DNA from 3 places in the Halomonas sp. DP1Y21-3 genome. Region 1 is predicted to be linked to each of the others. Evidence: predicted binding sites of a transcription regulator. Region 1 holds the regulator's gene; each other region holds the start of a gene.
What was found. Region 1 encodes sigma-54, which starts transcription at its own class of promoters, with help from an activator protein. Its sites were predicted from a motif close to TGGCACNNNNNTTGCTNT; they were not measured.

Region 1 (6,565 bases):
GTATCACCGTGGTAGGCCTTCATCAGCGACAGCATGCGGTGCTTGTTGGGGCGGCCGCGCAGATGGTGGTACTGCACCGCCATCTTCATCGCCACCTCCATGCCCACCGAGCCGCTGTCGGAGAAGAACACGTGGTTGAGGCCCTCTGGCGTGACGCGAACCAGTTCCCGGGCGAGCTGGTCGGCGGGATCGTGGGTTAGTCCTCCAAGCATCACGTGACACAGCGTGGTAGCCTGCTCCTGAATCGCCTTGACCAGCCGTGGATGTCCGTAGCCGTGGATCATGCACCACCAGGAGCAGGTCGCGTCGAGCAATGATTCGCCGCTGTCCAGGGTAAAGCGGGTGCCCTGGCCGCCGACTACCCGGGGGGCAGGGGCCTGGGTCTTGAGATGGGCGTAGGGATGCCACACCGGAGAGGTCATGTCGGCTCCTGAAGGACGCTTGGTGGTAAACTGAGTGGCGAGTTAAAAGTTTACCACCGCTGCTGCTGCCGTCGCCAACACCAGCGCTCGTACCCGGAAAACCGGGGTAGAGCGGGGCAGGCGAGGGTACAAGGCGGAGCGGTGCTTTCTAAGGGATGCTGGGCTCTGGGATGCTGGGCTCAGGGATGCTGGGCTCAGGGATGCTGGGCGTCGACACGTTCGAGAAAGCGCTCGAACAGGAACGCCTCGTCGTTTTTCAGCGAGCGACTCAGGCAGTCGATGAACTCTCGGCGCGGATAGGTGAAGACCCGCGGCGCCTTGTAGGCATCCAGATCGATGGCGATCACCTCTCCGTCGACGACCAGGAAGTTCTCGGTGTGCAGGCCACGACAGTGGATACGGTCACGGTACAAGGCTTCGAGAATGTCCAGGTAGCGGTTCTGCAGTTCCGGAGAGTCGAGGACCAGCTTTTTAAGCGCGATGCCGTGCACGTTGGCGGTGACCAGGCGATAGCGCTCTGCCGACAGGATTTTCGGTGTGGCGATACCCAGTCGCTCCAGTCGGCCGGCGACATAGCGAAAATTGTGGCCGGGGTAGCGCCGGATGCCCAGGCGGTAGCGCCAGCGATCGCTGGTCTTGGGCGTGAAGGTCTTGATGAAGGCGTCCTGGTCCGGATCGTAGTGGACCTCGGTGTACTTGCCGGTCTGGATCAGTTGCATGGCGTCCTTGGCAGGCAGGGGGTGGCGGTCAAAACAAGGAGAGGGAAGACGTCAGGCGTCTTCGTCGAAGCGTGCGTCGAACAGTGCCTCCAGAGCGTCCAGCACCGCGTCCGCGTCCTTGCCTTCGGCCTCCAGGGTCAGTTCCGTTCCGCAGGGGGCGGCCAGCATCAGCAGCGACATGATGTTGGCGGCGTCACCCGAGCGGCTGCCATGGTGGACGGTGACGGTGGCGTCAAAGGGTTGGCAGCAGGTAACCAGGCGAGTCGCGGCGCGTGCATGCAGGCCGCGACGATTGGTCAGGGTCAGGGTGCGTCGGGCCACGCCTAGAGTCCTCCGCTGTCCAGTCGGCGTTGCTGGCCGAGTTCGCGGTGGCGTAGACGGACGCGGGGATGCTGGTCGGCCAGGGCCGAGGCGATTCCCTCGGCCAGGTAGACCGAACGATGCTGTCCTCCGGTGCAGCCCACCGCCACGGTGAGGTAGCTGCGCTGGCTTTGCTGATAGCGCGGTAGCCAGGTGCGCACCCAGCCGAGGATGTCGCGCTTCATGTCGGCGACGTCCTGATAGCGTTCGAGGAAGTCGATGACGCTGGGATCGCAGCCATTGGCATCACGCAGCGATGGTTCCCAGTAGGGGTTGGGCAGACAGCGGGCATCGAACACGATGTCTGCATCCGGCGGCACGCCACGCTTGAAGCCGAAGGACTCCACGGTCAGGCTCAACTGGCCGCTGCGGTGGTCGGCGACCTGTTCGGCGATGCGCGAACGCAGTTCGTGCACCGACAGGCGAGAGCTGTCGATGACCAGATCGGCCAGGTCTCGAATACCCGAAAGGGCCTTCTGCTCGGACTCGATGGCTTCCGCCAGGGTCATGTCGCTATCACGGGTCAGGGGGTGACGGCGCCGCGTGTGGGAATAGCGCTCGAGCAGAATTCGCGCATCACTGGTCAGGTAGACCACCTGGCAGTCGATCGGACTCTGCTTGAGGGACGCCAGCTGGGCGGGGAAGCGTTCCAACGCCTCAGGCAGGTTGCGGGCGTCGACGCTGACGGCGATACGGCGGGAATGACCGTTTTCCAGCTCGTCCACCAGGGCGCCCAGCAAGGTCGCGGGAAGGTTGTCGATGGCGTAGAACCCCAGGTCCTCCAGGGCCTGAAGGGCCACGGACTTTCCCGAGCCGGAGCGACCACTGATGATCACGAGCTGCATGTCCTGTCTCCTTGGGCAGGCGTCCATTGCTGATGGCCTAGGCAAGGCCGCGATCAGGAGGGAGTGTCGTCCCCCGGCGCCTGTTGGCGGATGGCTTCCTGCAGGCGCTCGTGAAGCTCGCGCTGGGAGCTGGCGTGGCGCAGACGGTGACGTGTGTCGGCGTCGTTCATGACGCCGGCGACCTGGCCGAGCAGGGCGAGATGGGCGTCGTCGGCCTCTTCCGGTACCAGCAGCACGAACACCAGATCGACGGGCTCACCATCGATGGCATCGAAGTCGACAGGTTCCGCGAGTTTGAGGAAGCCGGAGATGGGCGCCTTGCAGTGGGGGTTGCGGGCATGGGGAATGGCGACGCCATTGCCGATGCCGGTACTGCCCAGGCGCTCACGTCCGATCAGCCGACTGAAGACCTCCTGGCTGTCCAGGCTCGGGGTGTTCTGCGCAATGAAGGTGCTGAAAAACTCCAGCACCCTCTTCTTGCTGCCTCCCGGGACATCGAACAATGTGCGCTCGGGAGGGAGAATGGCTTCCAATGTCATGAGAGTCAGCGAATTCCGGCGCCTTGGGCGCGGGCTTGGGATTTTTCCTTGTGCTTGACCAACTGGCGGTCCAGCTTGTCGGCAAGGGCGTCGATAGCGGCATACATGTCGCCGTCCTGCGCTTCGGCATGCAGGTCGGCACCGGCGGCGTGAAGGGTGCAGGCGGCCAGCTGGCGTTCCTTTTCCACCGAGAGGGTCACCTGGACGTTGGTGATGTTGTCGTAGTGGCGCTCCACACGGGTGAGCTTCTCTTGTACGTAGTCACGCAGGGGATCGGTCAATTCGACGTGGTGGCCGGTGATGTTGACTTGCATGACAGGCTCCTTGCTCTTTCGGGTGGTGGCTTGATTGTAACCCTTTTTCCGATCCTGCAAACCCCCTCGACGCTACGCAGAAAGACGCAGATGTCATGCGAAATTTCAAGTGCTTGCGCTTTCCCGATAACTAGGCTAGCGACGCCGCAGCGCAAGGCCTCAGCGCAGTCGCTTGCGCTCGCTGGAAGACGGAATATTCATGGCTTCCCGGTACTTTGCCACGGTGCGTCTGGCGACATTGACGCCGTCTTCCGCCAGCAATTCCACCAGTTTGCTGTCCGACAGAGGTTTGCGGGCAGGTTCCTTTTGAATCAACGATTTGATCATGGCGCGGATGGCGGTACTGGAATGGGCGTCGCCATCCTGGCCGACCTGGCTCGAGAAAAAATACTTCAACTCGAACACGCCGCGAGGCGTGTGCACGAACTTCTGGGTGGTCACGCGGGAGATGGTGGACTCGTGCATCTCCACCTTGTCTGCGATATCGGCCAGCACCAACGGTTTCATGGCCGCTTCTCCCTGCTCGAGGAAGTCGATCTGACGCACCATGATTTCCCGGCCGACCTTCAGCAAGGTGTCGTTGCGGCTGGACAGACTCTTGATCAGCCAGCGCGCCTCCTGCAGGTGGTCCTTGAGGAACTGGTTGTCCTGGCTCTTGTCCGCGCGCCGAATCAGCGCAGCATAGTCGGGCTGGATGCGCAGTCGGGGCATTGCATCCGGATTGAGTTCAACACGCCAGCCCTCTTCGGTGTGGCGTACCACCAGGTCGGGTATGACGTAGTCGTTATCGCTGTCACCGAACTGGCTGCCGGGACGTGGGTCGAGGCTCCGGATCAGCTCGATGACGCTGTCGAGTTGGTCGTCATCGAGTCCTAGCCGGCGCTTCAGCAGACGTCGGTCGCCGCTGGCCAGTGCCTCGAGAAACTGTCTTACCAGTCGTCCGGCCTGGGGCAGCAGGACGGTATCGCGAGGCAGACTATCCAGTTGCAGCATCAAACACTCGCGCAGGTCGCGGGCGAACACTCCGGTCGGTTCGAACTGTTGCAGCCGAACCAGCACCGCCTCCACCTCGGCGAGGGGAGGGGGGCGACGACCGTCTTGCTCGAGCCCCTGGGCGATGTCATCCAGTGTCTGCTCGAGATAGCCGTCGGCGTTGACCGCGTCGAGCAGGCTCTCGGCGATCAGGCGCTCCTGGTCGTTGACGTCGAGCATCGCCAGTTGCCAGCTCAGGTGGCTGTGCAGTGACTGGGAGCTTGCCTGGCGCTCGAAATCCGGCGCCTCGCCACTGCCGGCGGGGGTGGTGCCCAGGTCCTGGTAGGTGTCGGACCAGTCGCTGTCCACACTGAGTTCCGAGGGAATCTGATCCGCCCAGTCATCTTCCACGGCTTCCCTGGTCTGCTGTTCGCCGAACTCGTCCTCGAGTTCGAGCATGGGGTTGGCCTCCAGCGCCTGCTGGACCTCCTGGCGCAGGTCCAGAGTCGAAAGCTGCAGCAGGCCGATCGCCTGTTGCAGTTGCGGGGTCATGGTCAGCTGGGTACCGATGCGCAGCTGCAGTGACGCCTTGAGGGCCATGGGTCGGGATCCACCAGTGTTGTCGAAAGGCTTTACCCTAACGACGAGTCATCAGACATGCAAGCATCTTGCCAAGTTGGTGTTTTTTGACCTGTGGGAGGGAGTGGAAAGGTCGATGTGGAACAACTTGGTAGGGGGGGAGGTGCTTCTTTCGAGGGAGGCCCTGTGTGCAAGGTGAGGCCGACCCTTTCGGGGCCGGCGGTTGGATGCTGATGCTGGTAAGTGTTGCGGCCGCTTGATGCGACTGCGACTGTCGGGCGGCCCTGCGGTCTAGAGGCGGAAGTTCTCGCCCAGGTAGACCTCCTTGACGCGCTGGTTGGCGAGGATGGACTCGGCGCTGCCCTCGGCGATGATCTGGCCGTCGCCGACGATGTAGGCACGATCGCAGATATCGAGGGTCTCGCGCACGTTGTGATCGGTGATCAGGACGCCGATATCGCGGGCCTTGAGTTGACGAATGATGGACTTGATCTCGCCCACCGAGATCGGGTCGACCCCGGCGAAGGGTTCATCGAGCAGGATAAAGGCCGGCTCGGTGGCCAGGGCGCGAGCGATCTCGACTCGGCGCCGCTCCCCGCCGGACAGGCTCATGCCGGGGTTGTCGCGAATATGGCTGACGTGGAAGTCCTCGAGGAGTTGCTCGAGACGTGCTTCTCGGCCCTCGCGGTCGAGGTCCTTGCGGGTCTCGAGGATCGCCATGATGTTGTCGGCCACCGACAGCTTGCGAAAGATCGAAGCCTCCTGAGGCAGGTAGCCGATACCGGCCAGCGCGCGCTGGTGCATGGCCGCGCGGCTCAGGTCCCGATCATCGATGCTGATGCTGCCGGCGTCGGCTCTGACCAGGCCGACGATCATGTAGAAGGAGGTGGTCTTGCCGGCCCCGTTGGGGCCCAGCAGACCGACGATGCTGCCCTGCTCGATCGACAGGCTGATGTCCTGGACGACGCGACGCTTCTTGTAGCTCTTGGCCAGATGGCGAGCGTGGAGAGTCTTCATCAGTTTCCTTGGCTTTCCGGCTCGAGGGTCATGCGAATGCGCTGCTCGCCCTGGACGCCCTGGGCGCTGGAGCGGGCCTGGACCACGCGGCGATCGAGGAAGTACTCCAGATAGGCACCGTCGAAGGTGTCATTGGCCTTGTGCAGCTCAGCCTGGTCGATCAGCTCCATGCGGCGTTCGGCCACGTGGTAGATCACCTTGCGGCCCCAGCCCTTGACCACCGGTTCTTCCGGGGATGGCTTCTGCTCGAGGTAGGCACGTGAGCCGGTCGCGGTCGCCAGTGACAGTTGTCCCTGGTCGTTGCGCTGGATCTCGACGCGTTCGCCGGTGAGGATCATGCTGCCTTGCACAATGCGCACGTCGCCGGTATAGACCGCGGTACCGGCGCGATCATCGAGATCCAGCTGGTCGGCCTCCACCTGAATCGGTGCGCTGCGATCACTCTCCAGCGCCAGGACACTGCTGCCGGTGGCGCCGGCGGCCAGGCCAAGGGCCAGGGCAAGCAGGAGGGCGGGACTTGGACGCATCATGGAAGGGGCTCCTTATTGAGGCTCTGGCGGATGATGACCGGTGACATTGTCGGTCAGGCGAGCGGTATTGTCATGGATCCAGGCGTCGAAGCGCTCCCCTTGCATCTGTTGAGGGGGTTGGCGTAGGACGGCTGGCGTTTCGCTCCAGACATGGCCACTGTCGCTGTCGTAGACCAATACCTCGGTATCAAGCTGCCAACGCTCCGCGGGGGCCTCGAGATGGGCGTCGCCCGACAGGGTCAGGGGGTTGCCGTCCGGACCCAGTTCA
Region 2 (6,565 bases), on a different contig from region 1:
GCCACGCCGATGCCCGGCAGGCAGCGCATGGGGCGGCCGGTATGGCCCAGCGACACCCGCGACATCATCGACAGCATCATGGTGCCCATGGCACCCACGGTGATGGCGTGGACACCCAGCTCAGCCCGGCCGACGCCCCACAGTCCCAGGGCCCACAGCAAAAGCCCCAGCGGCACGAAGGCGTAGCTCAGGTGAAGGCTCCACAGCAGGGGTTCACGTCCGGTGGCGCGGCCTTGCCAGCGTATCAGGCGCAGCGGGTGGGCCAGCGTCGCCACCAGCAGCGCCAGCGCCAGTACGCTGTCGGGCAGACCGCCACCCAGGGTGCGTGTGAGCTGCAGCACCACCGCCAGCGCCAGGCTGCCGAGCGCCAGCCCCTCGAGCCAGGGCAGCGCCGGGCGGCGCTTCAGGCCCAGCCGGTTGGCGGTGAACATCGGGATCACCCGACCGCCCAGCACCCCCATGATCAGCGTTACCAGCAGCACCGCCAGGTAGGACGACTGGCGCACCAGCTCAGGGTCACCCTGGAGCACGCCCAGATGGCTGCCCAGGTTGGCACCGGCGAGGATCGCCAGCACCGGCACGAAGATCAGGTTGCGCCAGCGCTTTGCCCGGATCACCATCACCGCCATCACGGCGCAGACGATCAGCAGAAAGCCGACGTCCAGGGCCATCACCAGCGCCTGTGGCAAGACGGGAAAGGCCAGCCCCAGCCTGGCCGCCAGCCACAGTGCGACGAGCCCCAGCAGCGGGGCGCCATGCAGCCCCCTGAGGCCGGTCCAGGTCTGCACCGCGGTCAGCAAGAACCCCGACACCACCGCCCCCACCACCCCGAACAGCATCTCGTGCTGGTGCCACCACAGCATGCCCGCCCGGGGCGACAGCACGAAGATGCCGTGCCAGAAAGCGAGCCACACCAGCAGGGCCACCACGCTGAAGGCCGCCGCCAGCAGGAAGAAGGGACGAAAGGCGAGGCGCGCAAGAGGCAGACGAGCGGCGACGGATGACATGGCGAGTACCTGAGTAATTCACTTGGTCTTGTGAAGTCTGGCCCGCTTTGGACAACATCACCATGATGCACATCAAAGGCACTGCCGATGCCGCAAACCTGACTCACCCTGGCAAGCCCTGCATCCCCCAACCCAGCCCCAACCCCGCGACAGCCTCGCACGCCCTTGGCGATGACCAGGACAGAATCAGGCCTTTAGCCCCAGCCGCCGCGCCAGGCGATGCAGATTGCCGGGGTCCAGCCCCAGCCGGCGAGCCGCCCCAGCCCAGTTGCCTTCAGTGTCCAGAGCCTGCCGGATGCGCTCGCGCTGAAAGGCCTCGGTGGCCTCCCGCAGCGAGGGCTCTCGATCCAGCGCCTCGCCCGCTGGCCGATCGGCCGGCGACACGGCGCTTCGGGACGTGTCGCCTTGCGCAGCGGGCGCGCCAGTGACCCGGGCTGTCGCTGGCGCCAGCCCCAGGTGCTCGACCTCGATGCGTACGCTACGGCGGCGAGCATCGGGCGTCCCGAGCACGTCCACCGAGGCCAATGCCAGCAGCGAGGCACGTGCCAGTAGTGACTCCAGCTCACGTACGTTGCCGGGCCAGTGCCAGGCCGCCAGCGACACCCGCGCGGCCTCGCTCAGGCGCAGGTTGCCGACGCCGAGACGCACCCGGTTCTGCTCCAGGAAGTGTCCGACCAGCAGCGCCAGGTCCTCGGGACGCTGGCGCAGCGGGGGTACCTCCAGCGGAAAGGCGCTGAGCCGGTGATAGAGATCCTCGCGAAAGCGCCCCTGGGCGACCTCCAGGGCAAGATCCCGGTTGGTCACCGCGACCACCCGAACGTCGACATGCTGGAGCCGATCGCTGCCCAGCGGCTGGACCTCGCCTTCCTGCAGCACCCGCAACAGCTTCGGCTGCAGCTCCAGCGGCAGCTCGCCTACCTCGTCCAGCACCAGGGTGCCGCCGTCGGCCATCTGGAAGTGCCCGCGATGGTCGCTGGTTGCCCCGGAGAACGCGCCGCGCCGATGGCCGAACAGGGCGCTCTCGATCAGCGAGGCCGGCAGCGCGGCGCAGTTCACCACCACCAGTGGCCCATCGGCACGTCGCGAGCCGTGATGGAGGGCATGGGCGATGCGCTCCTTGCCGACGCCGGTCTCGCCCAGCACCAGCACGCTCATGTCGGTGGCGGCGACCAGTTCCACCGAGGCCATCAGCTTGCGCATGGCGCCACTGCGCCAGCCGGTCAGCCGACGCGGTAACTGGCCGTGGTCATCGCGCTGCAGGGCGAGCTGCAGGCGGGCGCCGTCCAGACGCCGGGACAGCCGCAGGCAGGTGCCCAGCAACTCGGCCGCCGCCAGCAGGCCCTGGTCATCCAGCTCGGCCAGCGCCCCCGGGGTCAGGGCGTCCAGGGTGACTATGCCGATCAGCTCATCGCCGTCGCGCAACGCCACCCCCAGGCAGTCATGGACAGGACTAAGACCGTCATCCAGCAGCCCGTCGTAGGGATCAGGAAGGGGCGAGTCCGCGGCAAAGCGGCAGACCCCCGGCGCCTCGGCGATGGCGGCGAGGCGAGGATGCTCGCCCAAGGCGAAGGTCCTGCCGGCCACGCCCTCGGGCAGGCCGATGGTAGCCACCGGCCTGAGGCCGGAGCCCTGCGCCACCAGCAGCGCGCTGGCATCCGCCGCGGTGGGGGCCACCAGTGATTCGAGCACGCCCTGCCAGGCCTCGGCGAGCTCGGGGCCCTGCTCATCGCCCAGGCGCTGCAGCAGGGCACGCAGGCGTCGTAGAAAGCTGACCACCTAGAATGTCCTTTTGACTATCAATAGTGTCAAAACGATAGCACTTGTAGTGTCAGATCGACATGCAACCTCGATCTCATTCGCAAGAGTTACCACTGTCCTGGGCGAATACCGGGACAGAATCGGGTCGCAAACGTGGCCGGGAACCGCGCCAGAAAAAAGGAGCCGGGTAGCGTGACCAGCGCTCTTGGCAAGCGCCCTGTGGATCCACACTGCCCGCTCATTACCCGCTCTGGGTCACCCGCACTGTGGCAAGTTGGCGCACCTCAAGCGAAGCGGCATATCGCTTGCTCCATACAGGGTACAGAAAGGCAACGAGCGATACGCCCGGACCCCGTGGAAGCACCGAAGGTGTCGAGGCATATCAACCGATGCTCTGTTCACAAGCCATAGAGCAAAGTAAGCCCAAACGAGCCAGGCCTCCGACGCGGTGAAGGTTTTTTGCCACAGTGGGAGCGCGCTGCGCCATATCCCTGACAGGAGACGCCATGACCACCGCTGCCCAAGACGCCATCATCGATGCCACCGCCCCTCTGGTCGCCGAACACCTCGACGCCATCACCGCCCGTTTCTATCCGCTGATGTTCGAGCGCTACCCGGAGGTCAAGGCGGTGTTCAACCAGGCCCATCAGGCCGACGGTGGCCAGCCGAAGGCGCTGGCGCGAGGGGTGCTGGCCTATGTCGGCCTGCGCCGCCAGCCCCAGGAGGTCATCGACTCGATGCAGACGGTGATCAGCAAGCACGTCTCGCTGGGTATCCAGCCCGAGCAGTACCCCATCGTCGGCGAATGCCTGATGGCCGCCATCGGCGAGGTGCTGGGCGAGGTGGTGACGCCGGAGATCGCCGACGCCTGGGCGGCCCTGTACAACGACCTGGCCGCGCTGTTGATCGCTGCCGAAGCCGAGCGCTACCAGGCCTTCGCCGAGCGCCCCGGCGGCTGGCGTGGTCTGCGCGAGTTCCGTGTCGCCCAGATCCAGCGCGAGTGCGAGGTGATTCGCTCCTTCACCCTGGAGCCGGTCGACGGCCAGCCGGTGGCCGACGCCGAGCCCGGCCAGTACATCGGCCTGCGTCTGGCGGTGGACGAGGCAATCGTGCATCGCCACTACAGCCTGTCCGGCAGCCCCAACGGCCGTAGCTATCGTATCTCGGTGAAACAGGAGCCGGGCGGTCTGGTCAGCAACTTCCTGCATCAGCAGATGCGCGTCGGCGACACCCTGGAACTGCTGCCCCCCGCCGGTGAGCTGACCCTGGACGATGGCGACGCGCCGGTGATGCTGATCAGCGGCGGCGTCGGCCAGACCCCGATGCTGCCGCTGGCACGCCAGGCCCTGGCCCAGGGACGCCGGGTCTGCTACATCCACGCGGCCCGGAACATCGACCACCACGCCTTCCGTGGTGAGGTCGACGCCCTTGCCCAGGAGTATCCGCAGCTGCTGACCCGGGTCTGCGCCTACGAGGAAGGCGACGGCGGCGACATCAAGGGCCGCCTCGAGCGTGAGCTGCTGGCCCGCCTGCTGCCCGGCGGCGACGCCCAGTGCTACTTCGTCGGCCCGCCGCCCTTCATGAGCGCCATCGACAGTCATCTGGCAGAACTGGGTATCCCCGAGCAGCGCCGTCACTACGAGCACTTCGGTCCCTCGCGTCCGCTTGAACCTACCAAGAGCGCCGCCTGACAAGCACGTCTGACCGTCGCGTTCCACTCAGCCCACCACGACAAGGCCGCGCCCGAGGGCGCGGCCTTGTCGTGTCTCCCAGCCATCACTCACCAACCTGAGTTTCAGGCGTGCTGTCGCGCCTCGGGCTTTCTCACCACCATGAAGTAGTAGAACACCCCGGTCAGCGCCAGAAAGAACAGGCTGTCAGGACTGGTGAGGAAGATCAGCGGGTTGCCGTCGGACAGCGACAGCGAGCGTCGGCAGTATTCCTCCAGGCTCGGGCCGAGCACGAAGCCGAGCAGCAGGCAGGCCACCGGATAGCCCTGACGCCGCAGCAGGAAGGCGAGCACCCCGAACACCAGCGCCAGTCCCATCTGGAAGATCGAGTAGGTAGCCACGTAGCAGCCGACCAGCGCGATCACCGCGATGCTGGCGTAGAGCACATCGCGGCGGATCGAGACGATGCGCACGAACCAGGGCCCCAGCACGTAGAGCGTCAGCGGCACCATCACCAGGGCCGCCACCAGCAGCGCCATGAACATCGGTGCCACCAGCGCAAGCTGGCTGTCGAGGAACTGTGGCCCGGGCTGCAGACCGTTGATCACCAGCACGCCCAGCACGATGGCGGTGGTGGGATCGCCGGGAATGCCGAACGACAGCATCGGCACGAAGGCGCCGCTGCACATGGCGTTGTTGGCGCCCTCCGCCGCCGCGATGCCCTCCACCGCCCCCTTGCCGTACTTCTCCGGGTGGCGTGAGCTGCGCATGGACTCGGCGTAGGCGACAAAGGCCGCCATGGAGCCTCCGGCGCCCGGCAGCACGCCGACGCTGTAGCCGATGATGGCGGTCTTGACGTAGCGATAGACGCCGATTTCACGCACCTCGCTCCAGGGCGGAATAAAGTCCCGACGGCGAATGACGCTGGCCTTGATGGCGTCGACCTCGACGGTGCGCGAGGCGCGGTTCTGCGACTGCACCAGCAGCTCACTGACGGCGAAGGCGCCGATGACCAGTGGCATGATGTCGATGCCCTGCATCAGCACGCCGGTGCCGAAGGTGAAGCGGGTGACCGGCTGCATCACATCGATACCGACGGTGGCCACCATCACCCCCAGGGTGGTGGCGACCAGGCCCTTGGAGATGGCCCCACGCTGGGAGATGACGATCACGATCAGGGCGAAGGCGATCAGCGAGAACTTGCCCGGCGTGCGAATCAGCAGCGCCGCCTCGGTGGCCAGCGGCGCCATCACCATCAGCATGATGGCGCCCAGGGCACCGCCGATCATCGACGCCAGGGCGGCGTGGCCAAGCGCCTTGGCGCCCTCGCCCCGCTGCTGCATGGGGTAGCCCTCGATGGCGGTCATCATCGAGGCCGGGGCACCGGGAATATTGATGGTGGTGGCGGTGATGCTGCCACTGCACATGCCGGCCATGAAGATGGCGGCGCAGGCGACCAGCGCCGCGGTGATGTCGAGGCTGTAGGTCAACGGCAACAGCAGGGCGATGGCCAGCATCGAGGTAAGCCCCGGCACGGCGCCAAAGAAGGTGCCGATCAGGTAGCCGCCGATCAGGTAGGGCAGGATGTCGGGCTGCATCAGCACGGCAAGGCCCTTGGAGAGTTCGATCAGATAGTCCATGGGTCAGATCCAGGGCGTCGGCAGGCGAACCTGGAACACCAGCTCGAAGAGCCCGTATCCCAGCAGGGTGATCACGCCGGCCACCAGCGCCTTGAACGCCAGCGCCTGCGGCGAGGGCCGCCCGGTGGCGAAGGCCAGCGTCATGCTGAAGGCGTAGAGGAAGGTGGCGATGAAGTAGCCAAGGTGGGCAAACAGGGCGATATAGACGGCGGTGAGCAGGGTGACCGCCACCGGCCCCCGCCACGCCGCCACCTTTGCATCGCCACGGTTGTCGCCGCCCTCGTCGCTTTCCCCGGCGCCGGCCTCATCACCTGCCTCGCCACTGGCCGCCTCGCGTCGATCGGCGAGGATCACGCCACCCAGCGCCAGCAGCATGACCACGGCGAGCGCCACCGGGAAGAAGGAGGCGGTCAGGGCCCCGTTGTTGATGGGCGGCGCGATCTTGAACGCCTCGAGCAGATAGATCAGGGTCAGGGCCAACAGGCAGACG
Region 3 (6,565 bases), on a different contig from region 1:
CAACAGCAGGATCCCTCACGCAATCTGCTCGAAGTCGCCCAGGCCGACGGACGTTTCTCGACATTGCTTGATGCTGTCGAGAAGGCTGGCCTCGACGAGCCGCTACAGGGAGATCAAACCTATACGCTCTTTGCTCCAACGAACGAAGCCTTCGGCACCCTGCAGCCAGGACAACTCGATGAGTGGATGAGCGACGACAAGGCCTCCCACCGACGTCTGGTCGAGGTCGTTTCCTACCACATGGTGGAAGGAGAAGTGTCACTGGAGGAGTCATCCGAGGTGACCACCCTGCAGGGAACCGACATGGCCATCGACGCCCAGGAAGGCTCGGCAAGCGTAGGCAATGCCGCCGTGGTGGAGTCCGACATCAAGGCCAGCAATGGGGTGATCCACGTGGTGGACAGCGTGCTGATCCCTGAATAACCGATGCTGAGTGACTGACGCCAGTGCAACATCTGCTGCACTGGTCGCCAGAGGCCGGGCACGAGTTCCCCCGGTCACTGTTTCGATAGACCCCTGTCCCGTTTGGCCGCCCGTCGAGGGCGGTTTTTTTGTGTCAGGGCTGTGGATATAGGAAGCAGCGCTCGGCATTGGCAGGCCGCTATTGGCTTAAGAGGACTGCTCGGGATCTCGCTGCCAGTAGCGGCGGGTCAGGCGCACCAGCAGTATCAGGGTGAGGGCTGCATACAATGCCGCCATTGCGTCGTCGGCGACGATGCCGAGTCCCCCGCCAATACCTTCGATCTCGCGTACCGGAGACAGCTTGGAGATATCGAACAGGCGAAACAGTAGATAGCCCAGCGGCAGGATGATGCGTCGTCGGTAGCGCGAGAAGGCCAGCACCGCGATGGGCAGGGCCACCCATTCGTCGAGCACGATCTGGGGCAGGTCGCCGCCGCCCAGCCACAGCGAAGCGAAGTGGCAGACGGGAACGGCCAGCACGAGGAGCGTCAGGGTAACGGCCAGGCGCGTGCCGAGCGGCAGCCGGAACAGCCACCAGGCGACCGGTAGTCCGATCAGGGAGCCGACCGTCCCCGGCGCCCAGGGGGAATAGCCCAGGCCGAAGCCGGTGGCAATCCAGATCAACAGGTCCTGCATGGAATCTCTCCTGAGAAGACGGTGGGCAGGGCAGGGCAAGGCCGGGCAGAGCCTGCGCAATATAAAGGACAGCGAATCAGCCGGCTATCGGCGCTGCCGGGTGATCGCCAGGGCTGGCGGAGGTCGGTCCGGTGGCCGCGACTTCCCCGGCGGGAACAACGTCCACTTCCACCTCGAGGCGCTGGCGCCCACCACCGGTCACCACGCCCTTGAGCGGCGCCACGTCCTCGTAGTCGCGGCCCCAGCCAAGCAACAGGTGTCGTTCGCCGGCGCGCACACCGTTGGTGGGGTCGAAGTCGAGCCAACCCCAGCCGGGTATCAGCACGGAGAACCAGGCGTGGGAGGCGTCGGCGCCCATCAGTCGAGGCTGTCCTGGAGGCGGTAGCGTCTCGAGGTAGCCGCTGACGTAGCGCGCGGCCAGACCCACCGAGCGCAGGGTGGCGATGGCCAGGTGGGCGAAGTCCTGACATACCCCACGGCGATGCTGGAGCACCTGGGACGGTGTCGTCTCCATGTCGCTGAACTCGCTGTCGTAGCGGAATTCCTCATAGATGCGACGGTTCAAGCGCTCCACGCAGTCCACCAGATCGCCACCAGCGGGAAAACAGTCTTCGGCCCAGGCGGCGAGCAGCGGGCGGCGCTCGATATAGGCGGAGTTTTCAAGAAACGGCTGTGCTTCGCGGAAACCTGGCTGGTGGCGGTCTGCCAACCGCTCTCGACACCGCTCCCAGCCCATGATGGCCTGCGGCGGTGTGGCGCGAGGCGAGGTCATGACCTGCGCCTCCAGCGTGACCTCGAGCTGGGTATGGGGGGTGTCGACCGCGAACAGCGCGATATGGTTGCCGAAGGCGTCCTGTCGGCTCTGGCGTAGCGACTCGCCCGGCGAGATCGACAAATGCGCCCAGGCAACCTGCTGGTAGGCCATCTCACGGGGCATCAGGCAGGCCTCGTTCTCGCTGAGTGTCACGATCTCGCTGTAGTGGTAGCGCGTGGTGTGGCGAAGTCGATAGATCATCTGCCGGATCCCGCCGTGACACCCCTGCCAAGGCTGGCCACACGGCACCGCCTGGCGCCGCTGTCTTGAGCAGGGCAGGACAGCGGTGCGCACGAGCCAGGGAGGGCGGAACGAGAAGAGGCAGGCATGGGAAGCGAGGAGGCTCCTGGGTGTAGGCGAATGTTGCAGAAGGTGACGATATCCCCCCCGAACCGTGGCGACAAGATGTACCCGACTCCTGCTGATTGCTCAAGCTCGAAAGGTGGGCGTCGTCAGCAACAGGGGGTTTCGACCGGCGTCGCAAGGGCTGATGATAGCTGCCGCTCACGCTCGTCAGGTGCCGCCCGGATTGCACCAGATCGGTGCTCGCTGCCCCTTCTTGCTGGCTCGTGGCGCACTTTCGGCAGGAGCAAGTGGTCGCTTTTTGTCCAAACTGCTCAATTGCGCCCGTCGGTCCGGCGAGAAGGCGCGGCGCTGTGTCCTATTCTCGGCGGCCTGGTACAGAGCTTGCTATACAGCAAGGAGGGACCCGGTACGGTCGAAGGCGGGGGTGCCATCGTCGTTGTCGGGTCGCCGGATGCCGAAAACAATCGAGGGTGTGCCGATGAGCCATGTGGATTGGCAGCAGTACGACTGCGCAGGGTTCTATGACGAACTGGTGGCGACGCCCGGGATGCCGCGGGAGGCGGCCAAGATGCTGTGTAACGTGCTCGCGGGCTTTGCTCCTGACGAGCTGGAAGAGCGCAAAAACGCAGCAGAGATCGCCATTCGCACCATGGGGATCACCTTCACGGTGTATTCCGAGGGCAGCATGATCGACCGCGCCTGGCCTTTCGACATCGTGCCTCGCATCATCCCCGCCGACGAGTGGCGACGCACCGAGGCAGGCCTCAAGCAGCGGGTCGAGGCGCTCAACCTGTTCATCGACGACCTGTACCACGACCAGAAGGTCGTCAAGGATGGCGTGCTGCCGGCGGCGGTGCTCGAGCAATCCGTCAACTTTCGCCCCCAGTGTGTAGGGATCGATCCGCCCCACGGGGTCTGGGCGCATATCTGCGGCTCCGATCTGGTGCGTGGTGGCGACGGCACCGTCTACGTGCTGGAGGACAACCTGCGGATACCGTCCGGGGTGTCCTACATGCTCGAGAATCGCAACGTGACCAAGCGCGTGCTGCCGGAGCTGTTCGCCTCGGGCAAGATTCATCCGGTCGACGACTATGTGCCCCAGCTTTACGACATGCTGGCGGGCATGTCGCCACGCCATTGGGACGATCCCCAGGTGGTGGTGCTGACCCCGGGTATCTACAACTCGGCCTACTACGAGCACGCCTACCTGGCCCAGCAGATGGGCGTGCAGCTGGTCGAGGGGCCGGATCTGCTGGTCGATGACGACGACGTGGTCTACATGCGCACCGTCCAGGGGCTGACCCGTGTGGACGTGATCTACCGCCGCGTCGACGACGCCTTCCTCGACCCGGAGGCGTTTCGCAAGGACTCGGTACTGGGCGTACCCGGATTGATGCGGGCCTGGCGCAGCGGCAAGGTGGCGCTGGCCAACGCCCCGGGGGCCGGTGTCGCCGATGACAAGGTGGTCTACGCCTTCGTGCCGAAACTGATCAAGTACTACCTGGATCAGGAGGCGCTGCTGCCCAATGTGCCGAGCTACCTGTGCATGCTCGAGGAAGACCGCCGCTATGTGCTGGAGCACCTGCATGAACTGGTGGTAAAGCCCGCCAACGAGTCCGGCGGCTACGGCATGTTGATGGGGCCTCAGGCCTCCCAGGCCGAGCGTGATGCCTTCGCCAGGCTGATCCAGGAGAACCCACGCAACTACATGGCTCAGCCCATGCTGAACCTGTCCACCACCCCCACGCTGTTCGATGGCCGGCCCGAGCCGCGCCACGTCGATTTACGCCCCTTCATCCTGTCGGGCCAGGACGGTGCCTACGTTACCACCGGTGGCTTGACCCGTGTGGCCCTGGTCAAGGGCTCGCTGGTGGTCAACTCGTCCCAAGGGGGCGGCAGCAAGGACACCTGGATCGTCGAGACGGGGGAGGACTGAGACCATGCTGATGCTTTCCAGAGTCGCCGAAAACCTGTACTGGATGGCCCGCTACATCGAGCGTGCCGAAGATACCGCCCGGCTGATCAACGTCTCCAGTCACCTGATGCTCGACATGCCCTACCGCCAACCGCTGGGATGGGCGGCGATGGTCGATATCACCGGGGGCGCCGAGGTGTTCGAGACCCTCTACGACGAGCCCAACGATCGCAACGTGGTGCAGTTCCTGTGTGCCGACCGACGCTACTCCGGCTCGATCCTGTCCGCCCTTGCCCAGGCCCGCGAGAATCTGCGCACCACGCGGGACGTGGTACCGCGGGAGGTATGGGAAGAAATCAACCAGCTCTACATGACCGCCAGTGCCCATGCCGATGCGGGCCTCGGCCCGGGACGCCGAGAGCGCTTTCTGAAGCTGGTGATTCGTGGCTGTCAGACGTTGATCGGGTTGATCGAGGGCACCCTCAGCTACGGTGGATCACGGACCTTCATGATGCTCGGGCGCCAGCTCGAACGGGCCGACATGATCACCCGCATCATCGATGTGCGCTCGGCCAACCTGCTGCAGCGTGATAGCGACGAGATTCGTCCGTTCGAGCACCTGCAGTGGATGAGCGTGCTCAAGTCGTTGACGGCCTACCAGATGTATCGACAGCACGTGCGCTGCCGGGTCAGGGCCACCGACGTGCTGCGTTTCCTGGTGCAGGACTCCCTGTTCCCGCGTTCGGTGTCGCGCAGTCTCAAGGACAGTATTCGCGCGCTGCGCTCGCTGCCACGACATGAGCGCGCCCTGGCCACGGCGACGCTGGTGCTGGCCGATGTGGCCGAGGCCGACGTCCGTGCCCTGGTGCGCTCCCCCGAGGCCCTGCACGACTTTATCGACGTGCTGCAACAGGGCTTTGCCGAGCTGCATACGGCGATCGCCCGCACCTACTTCCCGACCCTCGATGACCTGGGCGATGGCGAGCTACTGGCGGCCAGCGACCAGGCGTGAAGCCAGGCGGGCCAGGTATCCCATGGCCCGCCTGCCCTGAGCCACTGCTGAATCTAGCCAAGGTGGATCTTGCCAGGCCGGATCTAGCCAAGCCGGACCTTGCCAAGCATTGCGGCCCCTCCTGGAAAGGGAGGGGCGCATGGTGGTGCTAGGTGGGCACCGGGCGGTTCACTGCTGTCGTCGCGCTGCCAGCACCATGTCGTGGATATAGCAAAGCTTGCAGGCGATGGTCGGGGTGATCACCTCGGGCACCAGGTCGAGCAGCCCCATCTCGCGATTCATCTCGTTGAAGCCGAGACTCAGGCGGCGAAAGGTGGTCAACATCGCTTCGAGGTCCTCGTCGAAGCCGGTGGGGGTGATGCCGAAGTGTCCGGCGGTATCGAGGATGGCGACCATGTCCAGGTAGAAGCCGAAGGTTTCGGCGAAGTCCTCCCAGGGGTGCATGGTGGCGTAGGCCGACACGAAGCGGCCGCGCCAGTCATTCGGTGGTCCCTGCTGATAGTGGCGATCGAGGGCTTCGCTGTAGCTGGGGTTGTTGTGGTCACCGAATACCTCGATGTAGGCAGGCTCGTCCCGATTCTTGATCAACAACTCCCAGTAATAGTGTCCGATCTCGTGGCGGAAGTGGCCGATCAGGGTGCGGTGGGCCTCATTGAAGTCGTTACGCAGGCGCTCGCGCTCGACGTCGTCGGCTTCCTTGACGTTGATGGTGATGAGTCCGCCGGCGTGACCGGTGAACACCGGCATGCCCTCGTCGCTGGAGTGCCAGTCGCCTTCCGCCGCCACTTCGTCGGCGAGGAAGGCGAAGGCCAGCGGCGGGTTGGCGCGGCGGCCATCTACCTCGTGGGGCAGCCCCAGCAGGTCGAGGGTGTAGAAAAGCCGGCGCTTGGCACTCTCGAGCTTGGCCCAGCGTTCACGATGACCGGGCACCGACAGGTCGGGGATGGCCTGGTTGTGGCGACAGCAGTCACACAGCGTCATGCCACGGTCGGCCTCCTCGCTGGTGATCATGCGGTTGCAGACCCCTTCCACGGAATAGTTGTGGCACTTGACCAGTAGCGTAGCGCAGGTGTCGTCGACGCAACGGTAGCGACCATCGGGCTGGAGATCGACCGTCACCAGGGCATGGCAACCCGGGCACCAGCCAAGTTCGGAGTGGCATACCAGGCAGAGGGTATTGTCGAAGAACAGGCGGTTGTCACAGCGTTGGCAGGGGTAGTGGCGCATTCGCATGCCCTCGGGCGTGGCCAGTCAGGTGTCGTCGCCAGTATAGCCAGGCTACCGGGCGGGCGGCGGGTCGGTCTCGTCTGGAGTGTGCTGAGGCGATTCGGTGGCGTGGGCCGTGGGCGCTGGCGCCGGCGACTGCGCCAGCGCCTGGGCGAGAAATTCCCGCTGGTCGTCGGCGAAGGCCGCCCGCCAG

Region 2: a site for sigma-54 is predicted at 3,060-3,077, ahead of hmpA (NO-inducible flavohemoprotein). Genes of this name have one in related genera too.
Region 3: a site for sigma-54 is predicted at 2,589-2,606, ahead of KUV74_RS05125 (circularly permuted type 2 ATP-grasp protein). Genes of this name have one in related genera too.

Annotation. Positions count from the first base shown of each region.
Region 1 covers NZ_JAHVJM010000006.1:143,597-150,161, forward strand. The annotation lists gene bioA (adenosylmethionine--8-amino-7-oxononanoate transaminase) at 1-422, opposite strand, end outside; gene KUV74_RS17205 (hypothetical protein) at 617-1,141, opposite strand; gene KUV74_RS17210 (HPr family phosphocarrier protein) at 1,193-1,462, opposite strand; gene rapZ (RNase adapter RapZ) at 1,465-2,346, opposite strand; gene ptsN (PTS IIA-like nitrogen regulatory protein PtsN) at 2,400-2,885, opposite strand; gene hpf (ribosome hibernation-promoting factor, HPF/YfiA family) at 2,891-3,199, opposite strand; gene KUV74_RS17230 (RNA polymerase factor sigma-54) at 3,359-4,771, opposite strand; gene lptB (LPS export ABC transporter ATP-binding protein) at 5,042-5,767, opposite strand; gene lptA (lipopolysaccharide transport periplasmic protein LptA) at 5,767-6,297, opposite strand; gene lptC (LPS export ABC transporter periplasmic protein LptC) at 6,310-6,565, opposite strand, start outside.
Region 2 covers NZ_JAHVJM010000003.1:634,896-641,460, reverse strand. The annotation lists gene KUV74_RS11495 (NnrS family protein) at 1-1,007, opposite strand, end outside; gene norR (nitric oxide reductase transcriptional regulator NorR) at 1,194-2,783, opposite strand; gene hmpA (NO-inducible flavohemoprotein) at 3,272-4,456, shown strand; gene KUV74_RS11480 (tripartite tricarboxylate transporter permease) at 4,561-6,075, opposite strand; gene KUV74_RS11475 (tripartite tricarboxylate transporter TctB family protein) at 6,079-6,565, opposite strand, start outside.
Region 3 covers NZ_JAHVJM010000001.1:1,169,923-1,176,487, reverse strand. The annotation lists gene KUV74_RS05140 (fasciclin domain-containing protein) at 1-423, shown strand, start outside; gene KUV74_RS05135 (phosphatidylglycerophosphatase A) at 610-1,098, opposite strand; gene KUV74_RS05130 (transglutaminase family protein) at 1,175-2,113, opposite strand; gene KUV74_RS05125 (circularly permuted type 2 ATP-grasp protein) at 2,697-4,154, shown strand; gene KUV74_RS05120 (alpha-E domain-containing protein) at 4,159-5,145, shown strand; gene KUV74_RS05115 (putative zinc-binding metallopeptidase) at 5,314-6,372, opposite strand; gene KUV74_RS05110 (alpha/beta hydrolase) at 6,424-6,565, opposite strand, start outside.